DNA from 3 places in the Methylophaga sp. UBA678 genome. Region 1 is predicted to be linked to each of the others. Evidence: riboswitches for the same ligand, from Rfam matches in the RefSeq annotation. Region 1 holds a riboswitch; each other region holds the start of a gene.
What was found. Region 1 has a riboswitch for cyclic di-GMP ahead of B3014_RS04545 (VPLPA-CTERM sorting domain-containing protein). Riboswitches for the same ligand answer to the same signal wherever they lie in the genome.

Region 1 (3,283 bases):
GGTTTAATAGAACAGTTACTAGGGCCAAATAGCACACAAAGCGTTGAGCAATCCTTGGTGCAACGCACGCATATTTCACGTCTCCAGACAGAAGAAACAGGTTTAAAAGCATGGATCGCTTTTCAGGTTCGAGCATCTGACCCGAGCCTTAAACATTCTGAGTCTGTTTTGAATGCCGATGAAGCCGCACAATGGCAAACGCTTGAAGATGAATTCGATGGCTTCTTGACTACAATTATTTCAGTACTGGCTGAGTCAACCGACTCTCATGTGTTAAGAATGGAATTGCTCGCCATTTTGCTGGATGCAAGGTATGCGATTGCTGAGGCGCTGACAACCGATAACCCCGAGTCTGATCCTGTTCGTGAGTTATTTTTAACCACGTGGGAACGCTTACGCCCACTGATGAGTGAGCTTGAAGGAATGGATACGCCAGGCTTGGAAGTCGATTACAAACTAGCTGCGTTTATTGCTGGTGGTGACGCGCTTCGTGCACTAGATGCACTTGGACCTGAATATGGTCTGGAAATTACTCGGGATGGCCTACGTAGACTTGCTCGCTTGTTACTGGCTGGAACTGCACCACCGCGATTTACGCCATTGCCGTTGGAAGTGGATGAAGATTTTCGTGACCTGTTCGGTTTTGATACTGGAAAGAAGTCTGCAGCCACCACCATAGAAGTGACACAAAGTCTCGTTGAGACGGTGAGTTTATTAGGTAGCTGGTTAATGCCAGTCGCCCATGCTGCAACCATCTCACCTGCTGAAGCCTTAAAAGGCATGGTGCCACAGCGCGACAACCTTGATGATTATCTCGATTTGGTTGCCAGCTTATTGCAAGAACAATCTAAGTCATGGTTGGCGAATAATAAAAAGATGCCTGCCAGACTGACAGAGCGACTCGACCCGCTTGTTCGGGCGACAGCATGGAAAGAGTCCTGTTGGCGTCAGTTTTCTGGTTCGACTAAAAATCCCCAAGTATTGCGTTCGGCAGTGGGGGCGGTGGGTATGATGCAGATCAATGGTCGGGTGTGGCGTAAGGTTTACGATCTCGACCGCCTGGTTGATGAAGTGGACTACAACGTGAATGCCGGTATTGATATTTTGACACACTACATGATTGATTACGCCATCCGCCGTGGCGAGCACGAACAACCCGGTGGTGATGATAATTTGATAAAAGCAAGTTATGCCGCCTACAACGGTGGTCCAAGTCAGTTGGCACGCTACCGAAGTGAAAACACCCCCGCCAGATTACGTTCTATCGATAATACATTCTGGAGTTACTACACCAGCTTCAGTTCGGGCCAACTACCTGATATTTCAAGCTGTTATGTGGTCGGTAACTAACGGCAAGATAACTTCAGGTTTTTCTATACTTTGTCTCAGAAATAATAACTGTCTCTATTAAATAAAATCAGAATAAATAGATTCTATTCTTGAAGGTATGCACTTTTATCTCAGGTGCAGTTGTAAATTGTACTTAAGTACAATAGTGCACAATTAAATCTCCTGATATTTTTATTTTGCCTACCGTTTGGGCAAATATAACATTTAAATAACGGCCAAACTTGATGTGAGTCAGGGACGGAAAGCCTACAGCTGTGCAAAAAATGTATCAGGGCTGGGTTGCACTATCAGGAATGTGTTTACCATGAAAGCAAAGCATCTCTTATCCGGCCTTCTTGCACTGGGCCTCTCTCATGCCGTTTCAGCTGGCACAATCATCGGTGCAAAATCAGTTACATCAAAAACACAGTCTTCTGTGAATAATAATCCTTACACAACGATTAACCAATCTGGACTTCATGCCACATACACAAGCGGCACGACAGATTTTGATTCGTTTACAGCGACAACAAAACACTCATACCTAGCTCATCAGAAAGAATGGTTTTCAAAAAGTGGCAACAAGACAGACACGCTCATCTACGATCTTGGTGCACTTTATTCTGTAGATAAAATTGCAATTTGGAATGAAGAATCGATTGGTACGAAAACCGTCTCCATTTCATATGCCACTGATTCACTTTTTTCAGATGAAGTCTCGTTGGGGACTTTTTCTTTGACAAAAAATCTGCTCAATCAAGACTATCTTGCCGATGTTTTGTCGTTTAACTTTGTTACGGCTCAATTTTTTAAGTTTGATGTAACCGGTAATTCAGTCTTCATGACATCTCTGGGTGAAGTGGCTTTTTCAAATTTAGAAAGTGGAGCGCCTGGCGTTTCTGAAGTACCTATCCCTGCAGCAGCTTTCTTGTTTGGCCCAGCAATATTAGGCATGGTCGGTTTACGTCGTAAGAGTAAACAAGCCTAAGCTATACACAAAAAAGCCCCGCTGAAATCAGCAGGGCTTTTTTCTATTTTCAACGAGATCAGCATTTAGCCATACTAATGCTTACCTTCAGCAAACTCTTCAATAGCTTTGCTACAGAATGCATCCAGGTCATCGGGTTTTCTACTAGTCACAAGACCATTATCGACTACCACTTCTTCATCTAGCCAAGTGCCTCCAGCATTTTGAATATCCGTTTTTAAACTTGGCCAAGAGGTAAGCGTCTTACCTTTAAGAATATCGGCTTCTACCAATGTCCAAGGCGCATGGCATATGGCAGCAACTGGTTTGTGTAGACTGAAAAAATCACGGATAAAATTGACAACATTTGAGTCAGTTCGAAGTGCATCCGGGTTGGCGACACCTCCAGGTAATACCAGTCCATCATAATCACTGGCTGATACCTCAGAGATAGCTTTGTCGACACCAAAAGCATCCGCTTTGTCGAGATGATTGTAGCCCTGAACTTTCCCTGCTTTGAGTGCAATGAGTTCCGAGTCAGCGCCTGCGAGTTTGATTTGCTCCCAAGGCGTAGTCAATTCGATCTGTTCAAAACCATCGGTCACGAGAAACGCAATTTTTTTGCCTTGCAGAGTGGTGGTTGTATTTTGCATAACTTATCCTCCTTATCTAGTTGGGTACTAAATGTGTTTAAAGTTCATGCATAGAATCGAATTTTTCAGATTAAAAATGTGAACGATTTAAAACCAAGTAATTTTCTTGGCGTGTTGACTGACATATTCGATAGAACGATTATTTATCCATGATGTATGGTTATCATGCTTTGTTTGAGTTTTAATTAATCGCGACAGAGCATGGATCTTCAATATGAAGTCAAATTTAAGTATTCAAATCATTTATAAAATTGAGATGATAATGCTGTGTTTCTCTATAACGAAGTGATGAAATAATCAGGTGAAAACTAACTTCAGATATTAGACATAAAAT
Region 2 (3,283 bases), on a different contig from region 1:
ATTGCCGCTATTTCCGGTGCTGAATACAAAGGCGCACTGGCAACGACAAAAAATATTGAAATACATGCCTTTAAAAAAGACGACTCCGTGGTGCACATCGCATGGACCATTAACGGTAAAGCTTGTGATCTGGCTAACCTTTATGATGAGTCAGACTTGCAAAAAGCTGAGTTTAAAAATCGTGATGGTCATGATTTAGGATCCTCAGCACATTTCGTTAACGAGTCACCGATGTTCCTCCTCTGGGAAGGCGTTGATGAAATGACACTTTCTGCAGACCACAATTTAACGACAACTTCTCTGTTCGCTCACACAGGTTATGGGCAATACTTCCCCATCAATGAAAATGGCTGGGTTGGTATGCTCTGCGCTCAGGATGACATGCATGCTGAGGCGATAGTTAAACAACTTCACCCCGATTTACTTCCCGCTTATACAAAAGAAAATACCTTCAGGAAAGCCCGAAATATCATTTGGAGAGTTCCCGGCGTTAATGACGAAGAAGTTGTAGCAAAGAAACCACTTAAGGTAGCAGTTCAAAAGCTTATCGTTGATCGTTTCAAACCAAGTAAAGCCCGTAGAAGTTGGAATGCAGCAGCTGAATTATCGCGTAGAAATATATCAACGGCACGAGCTATTGCTTACTTTGAAAAAAGTGGTGACAAAAGCATGTTGGAAAATGTGTTTATTTGTGAAAAAGTTGATCATGATTTCAATATTCGGGACATGTTCAATGCGCTTCGTGAAGGAGCAAACAGTTATCAGGGAGTAGCGGAGGAAACAATCTATCGTGCATTGTCAGAATTTCTTCAACAAATGCATGCTCGAGGTGTATTTTTCCGTGACTTAGCTGGCGGCAATATACTCGTTAAGAAAAGAAAGCCTGGCTTGACGTTCACATTAATTGATATCAATAGAGCACGCTTCTACAACCACCCAGTTAGCATGCCTAAACGTCTATCAGACTTAACGCGAATTACATACAAGCTGCATCCGGAAGGCAGGGACAGATTTGTGGAGATTTACCTGAGCGGTATGCGAAAAAGTAAAAACTTTACTTTCACCTATAAAGTCCCGTTTTATCTATATGACTTCAAAGTGAGTATGAAACGTAAGTTCGGGCGAAAAGCGATTAAACGCCTATTCAAAAAGATTAATGAGATTAATAACCCTGTCAAAGCTGTTGTCATCTTTATATTTGTAACAGCATTGACACTGAGCATCGGCTTCGAATAGGTGGAAATGATTGATAAAATCACTCTGTATAAGCTAAGTATCATGATAGGCGGTGCTATGAAAGAGACTTATAAGAGAGGGGCGCTCTATTCAGACAAGCCATTACGACAATAGTTAAACATTAGCACAGCAGCTAAGCCTGAAGCTCGTAGACTAAATGCTTTTTTTGTTGAGCAATAGCCACCAAAACGACTATCAAACACTAAATAAACAATAAAGCCACCATGTGATGGTGGCTTTATTATTCCAAATAATATTACCTCGTTAAACAGCGAGCTTTACTTTGCGACGTAAGCCCATGAAACCAAGTAGCGCAGGAGCAAATAGCAAGGCTGCTGGTGGCAATGGCACCGCCGACACCTCAAAAGAGGTAAAGCGATATTCACCCTTAAGAATAGTATTTATTGATTGCCCTCTGTCATCCCATGTGATGTAAGCCAAGTCGGAGGCCCCAATCCAACTTATGCCATTATTCAACCATTCTTGCGTACTAATCATGATATCACCTGTATCAAACAAGTCTGCTATGGTGAAAGACTCGTATGTTGAGCGCCAATTAAATACGGAAAACTCTCCGAAAGACAAGAGACCGTCATTATTCAGATCTTCACCTACAAAATTTCCAGAAAACTGAAACTCTCCACCATCATACTCTGGCCATCCAGCAACAAACTCAGCTTTAACGACAGTCGCAGCCCATGTGCTATGTGATAGCGTCAATAAAAGCAGACTGAATAGTATCCACACTATTTTTTTCATAAGAAATGTCCATGTTATGCAGCCCAGCCCTGATACCAATAATGTACAGCTGTCGGTTTTCCGTCCCTGACTCACATCAGGTTTGGCGTTAATGTATTGAATAAATTTAATAAATGAAGTTAGCTTCGGGTAACTCAAAACAGATGAATATTCATAAAAATCTGTTATTCACAGATTACTGAACTGGAATTAATAAAGATATCGTCCAAAAGTATGATTTTGTTCAAAGGGATTACTGAGCGTAGTAAGCCAGTCAAAGTTAGTGCTATCTTGACTGTTGCTACTATGTGGGCACTGTTACGCGTGCTCTAGGAGTGAATTAGATAAACAGAAACACTATTAAAATCGAATCCATCAAAGCATCGCAGATAGCGTCCTCAGACTCATCCAAAAAGTAGATGAAGATACAAGTTTATTAAGCAATGGGCTCATTGGCTCGGCATATCAATATTTGAGACTTTGCACATAACACAGAACTATCTCAGCAGCGCTACTCATACGGTATCAATAGCTGCTGAAATAACCTGCTCAAGCGCGCCGAATATGCTTCACCTCTATCTGTATCTTTTTCTACCATGAAGCATCTAGCATTTTTTCAATGTCACCCCATTATTTTGACTCATTCGCAAATTTTCCCTTTTTACTTATTTGATTCCTTAGAAAGGTGATGCAGCTCATATTTATCGAGTAACGAATTCATCTTTTCTTCATCACCGCCGACATATGATGTTTGCAACAACATTGCGAACAACACACAAGAGATATCATCATGTTTGGTAAGTCAAAACAATTAGCAGATCAAAACGCAGCATTGGAAAAACAGTTACAGCCATTGCTAGAAATGTTCACAGCTATGCAATCTTCATTGGCATTCATTGAATTTACTCCTGAGGGAGTAATAACCAAAGTGAACGATAATTTCTCACGCGTGACAGGTTATTCCTCAGCAGAGTTGATAGGACAGCACCATCAACTTCTATGTGATAAATCCGAAGTTGAATCTTCCAGATATAGAGACTTTTGGAAACATCTCAACAATGGTGAATCTTTTTCTGGAGAAGTATTACGCAAGCATAAAAATGGTCATGATATTTGGCTGGAAGCGAATTATTTCCCAATAAAAGACAGTGAGGATCGCGTCGTTAAAATTTTTAAGATAGCGAATGATGTCACCGCGCGTGTAGAGCATGCTCGTAGTAATGATAGTTTGCTGTCCGCAATCGATCGGTCAATGGCTATCATTGAGTTTGACATGAAAGGCCGCATCACCCATGCGAATCAGAATTTT
Region 3 (3,283 bases), on a different contig from region 1:
GTCAATATCGCCGAAATAATCGGCCTTATCTTATTTTCCATCATGCCCAAAATGAAAACCCTGATGCGCTGTGTATGTTAGTGAATATGGGTGAGAGACCTGTTCATGTGGTGTGTGTACAAGCCGTGATAAAAATGACGTCCGGGGAGGAGTATAAGCTTGCTGTAACAGAGTTTGAGCGCATTAATGTGACCGAGCAGGATGTGCAGCAAACTTTGCGTCAAGGGCCGTTGCTCAATGGTGGTTATCTGATTTTAGGTACGTTTCGAGACATTATTGAAAACACTCAAAATAAAATAGGTTTAAATGCTTCACTGGAAGACGTTGAATGTCTCGAGTTAAGAGCTGCGGTAATTCATGCTCCGAGTAAACACCCTGTTGGGGCGAAGCGCGCATTTGTGCTGAAGCACAATACCGGCACTTGCGTTTATCCAAAAGACATCAATACGAGACAGATGGTAAAAAGACAAGACAAGCAAGAGGTCGCGGAGTGGATTGAGTCTGAGCTACACCCACGTGAGAGTAAGGAATAGTCATGGCGATGAGTGAGGCTTAGAGAGTAATATTAATCTAATGAATGATTAGATTAAGTCATTGGCTAGCTGCAGTGATGACTTTTGTCAGGAGATAAAAATTGAATCAAGGAAGAGCAACCCTGTTTTCACACAGGCAAGTTGGCATCGCGACTTTTCTAGGTACACCGCTTTGCGGACTGAGCCTTATTGCTATTAATTATGTGCGTATTGGTCAATACGGCAAAGCCATCAGCTCGTTCATTCTTGGTATGATTTCTTTATGCATCCTGTATGTAATGAGTGCGACTGTCTTGAGTTGGGTGCCAGCGTTGATTCAATTTCTGCTTGCTGTGCTGGCGATGCACTTTATTGCCAAGCGGATGCAAGAAGCGATCTTTATTGAGAACCTCGCTTATGGTGGAAAAAAGTCAGGGCTACTCGCTCTCTGGTTTTGGTCATTTTTCACTTTAGCTTGTTACGTTATTGCCGCGCTGAGTTTGATTTATCTAATTGATACCTAGTTGTCCTCCAGATCTGTTTTGCGTGTTCAGATTGATGTGCGTGGGAGTAATCTCAATGACGGAAAACGCCAAAACCTACGTTTAAATTGGCTTTCTAGTACCAAGGTACAATTGATTGAGTTATAGAAGCGATTTATTCTGTAGCTGTAATAAATTAATTTCTCAATAAAGCCAACCTTGGTGTGAGCCAAGCACGGAAAGCTTCAGGTCTTTATAAGTTGTGAATAAAGATGGCTGAGTTGCACAATAACAAAGGCTTATGTAATGAAGTTATTTAGCAAGAATCTAGTAATCGCTCTCGGGTTGTTAATTATGGCGCCGTTGACTGCCAATGCAGCAACTGTCCACCTTGATGCAAAAACAAACACTTCTTCGAATGCTGTTGAACTCAACCTGAAAGCAGGTACTTATTCAATCAGCCCATTTAAAGATGACACATACACAGCGTGGAATGCCTGGGGTAAAGTTCAAGGTTGTGGTGCTGATGGTACAGGTTGTTCAAAAGGCTGGGTAAACAACTACTCATTCACTACACCCTCTGGAACTACTAATATCATCACTAGCGATACTGGTAGATATGCGACTGCTGATTTAGCACTGCTGAATGCACTTGGTGCAACATTTACACTGTTATCAGATGCCACTGTTCAGTTTTTTATCAATGACAGTGTATACGGAGATAATATCGGTGGTATGTCATTAAACGTATCTGCTGTGCCTATTCCTGCTGCAGCATTCTTGTTTGCTCCTGCATTATTAGGTTTCATGGGCTTACGTCGTAGAGCTCAAAAAACAGTCGCTTAATACCCAGACTGTTAAACCGATTAAAGCCGTAATGATTAAGTTCATTACGGCTTTTTTATTGCCTGACAGAAACTTATGGCAAGATGAGATGGCAAATAAACTGTTTTTTGTTGCTGAGAGAATAGTCTTTCGGCGATTGAGTAAAGAGATTGTCATTTACCCATAGAGTTAATTATATGAATATGAATCAAGCTGATGACGACTCAGGCTATGCAGAGGAAACATTAACCTTTGAGCAAACGAGGGAATTGCCAGGAAAGGTATTACTTGAGTTTGGTGCGCCTTGGTGTGGTCATTGTCAGGCAGCAAGTGCAGCTATAATCGAAGTGGTCAATGAACATAGTGAACTGCGTCATATCAAAATCTATGACGGTAAGGGTAAGCGATTGGGCCGTGGGTTTAAGGTTAAGCTATGGCCGACATTGATACTGCTAAACAATGGTCAAGAAGTGGGTCGTCTTGTGAGGCCATTACGTGCTGAAGAGGTTCATGAATTGCTGTCAAAGCTCAACTAAGCCAAACTAGTTCCAGCCCTGTCCCGACTGATTTTCTCTGAGAATAGTTATGCATAAAGACCATGTGCGGCGGTTTTATGAGGTTTTATGGAATGCTCACAACAAGGCATCCATATCTTCTATCCTATGTGATGATGTGACTTTCCGAGGATCATTGGGTGAGGAAAAACGCGGGCATGTCGGGGTCTCTGAGTATGTTGATATGGTCCATAAAGCATTGGGCAATTACACATGCATTATTGATGAGCTTGTAGAAGAAGGCGATAAAGTATTTGCCAAAATGACCTTTACTGGCATTCATCGAGATGTGTTTATGGGATATCCCCCCACACAAAAACGCTTAAGCTGGCAGGGCTCAGCTTTGTTTACTTTTAGACAAGATCTTATTTCTGATGTATGGGTGTTGGGAGATTTAAAGAGTCTGGAGGAGCAACTTCGTCATCAAGATAACCAGGACCCACTACCCAGACTATCTGAAAATAAATAGCCTGGGTATCTCGGCGTTATTCTGAAAGGGCCGTAACGATTTGTTGTGTGTTGTATTGCATCAGTTTGATATAGGTTGGAGCCGGTCCATTTTCTTCAGATAACGACTCCGGATAGAGTCTGCCGCCTGGTTTTGCCCCGGTGGCGTTAGCAATCTGCTTGATCAAACGGGTGTTATTAGAGTTTTCAAAAAAATAACGTGTTACGCCAAGCTGTTTAATCTGGTCGATGAGTTTAGCGATGGTAGCTGCTGAGGCTTCGGTTTCTGTGGATACGCCCTGGGGTGATAAGAATCTGACGCCATAGGCTTTGGTGTAATAACTAAACGCATCATGGCTGGTTAAAATGTCACGTTTATCCGTTGGCAGGCTTGTCAGCTTTGCGTGGATACTGGCATCCAGTGCCGTCAGTTTTTCTCTGTACGCTTGAGCAGCCTGTTGTA

Region 2: another riboswitch for cyclic di-GMP. It lies ahead of B3014_RS10480 (hypothetical protein); the one in region 1 lies ahead of B3014_RS04545 (VPLPA-CTERM sorting domain-containing protein).
Region 3: another riboswitch for cyclic di-GMP. It lies ahead of B3014_RS14960 (hypothetical protein); the one in region 1 lies ahead of B3014_RS04545 (VPLPA-CTERM sorting domain-containing protein).

The regions. Positions count from the first base shown of each region.
Region 1 is NZ_DBNG01000008.1:148,317-151,599, reverse strand. Features, by position in the region: gene B3014_RS04550 (lytic transglycosylase domain-containing protein) at 1-1,350, shown strand, start outside; cyclic di-GMP riboswitch class I at 1,555-1,637, shown strand; gene B3014_RS04545 (VPLPA-CTERM sorting domain-containing protein) at 1,655-2,317, shown strand; gene B3014_RS04540 (type 1 glutamine amidotransferase domain-containing protein) at 2,392-2,949, opposite strand.
Region 2 is NZ_DBNG01000019.1:32,488-35,770, reverse strand. Features, by position in the region: gene B3014_RS10485 (lipopolysaccharide kinase InaA family protein) at 1-1,236, shown strand, start outside; gene B3014_RS10480 (hypothetical protein) at 1,501-1,995, opposite strand; cyclic di-GMP riboswitch class I at 2,010-2,092, opposite strand; gene B3014_RS10475 (methyl-accepting chemotaxis protein) at 2,765-3,283, shown strand, end outside.
Region 3 is NZ_DBNG01000034.1:17,413-20,695, forward strand. Features, by position in the region: gene B3014_RS14950 (hypothetical protein) at 1-533, shown strand, start outside; gene B3014_RS14955 (hypothetical protein) at 635-1,036, shown strand; cyclic di-GMP riboswitch class I at 1,197-1,283, shown strand; gene B3014_RS14960 (hypothetical protein) at 1,301-1,840, shown strand; gene B3014_RS14965 (thioredoxin family protein) at 2,017-2,355, shown strand; gene B3014_RS14970 (ester cyclase) at 2,405-2,842, shown strand; gene B3014_RS14975 (metal ABC transporter solute-binding protein, Zn/Mn family) at 2,859-3,283, opposite strand, start outside.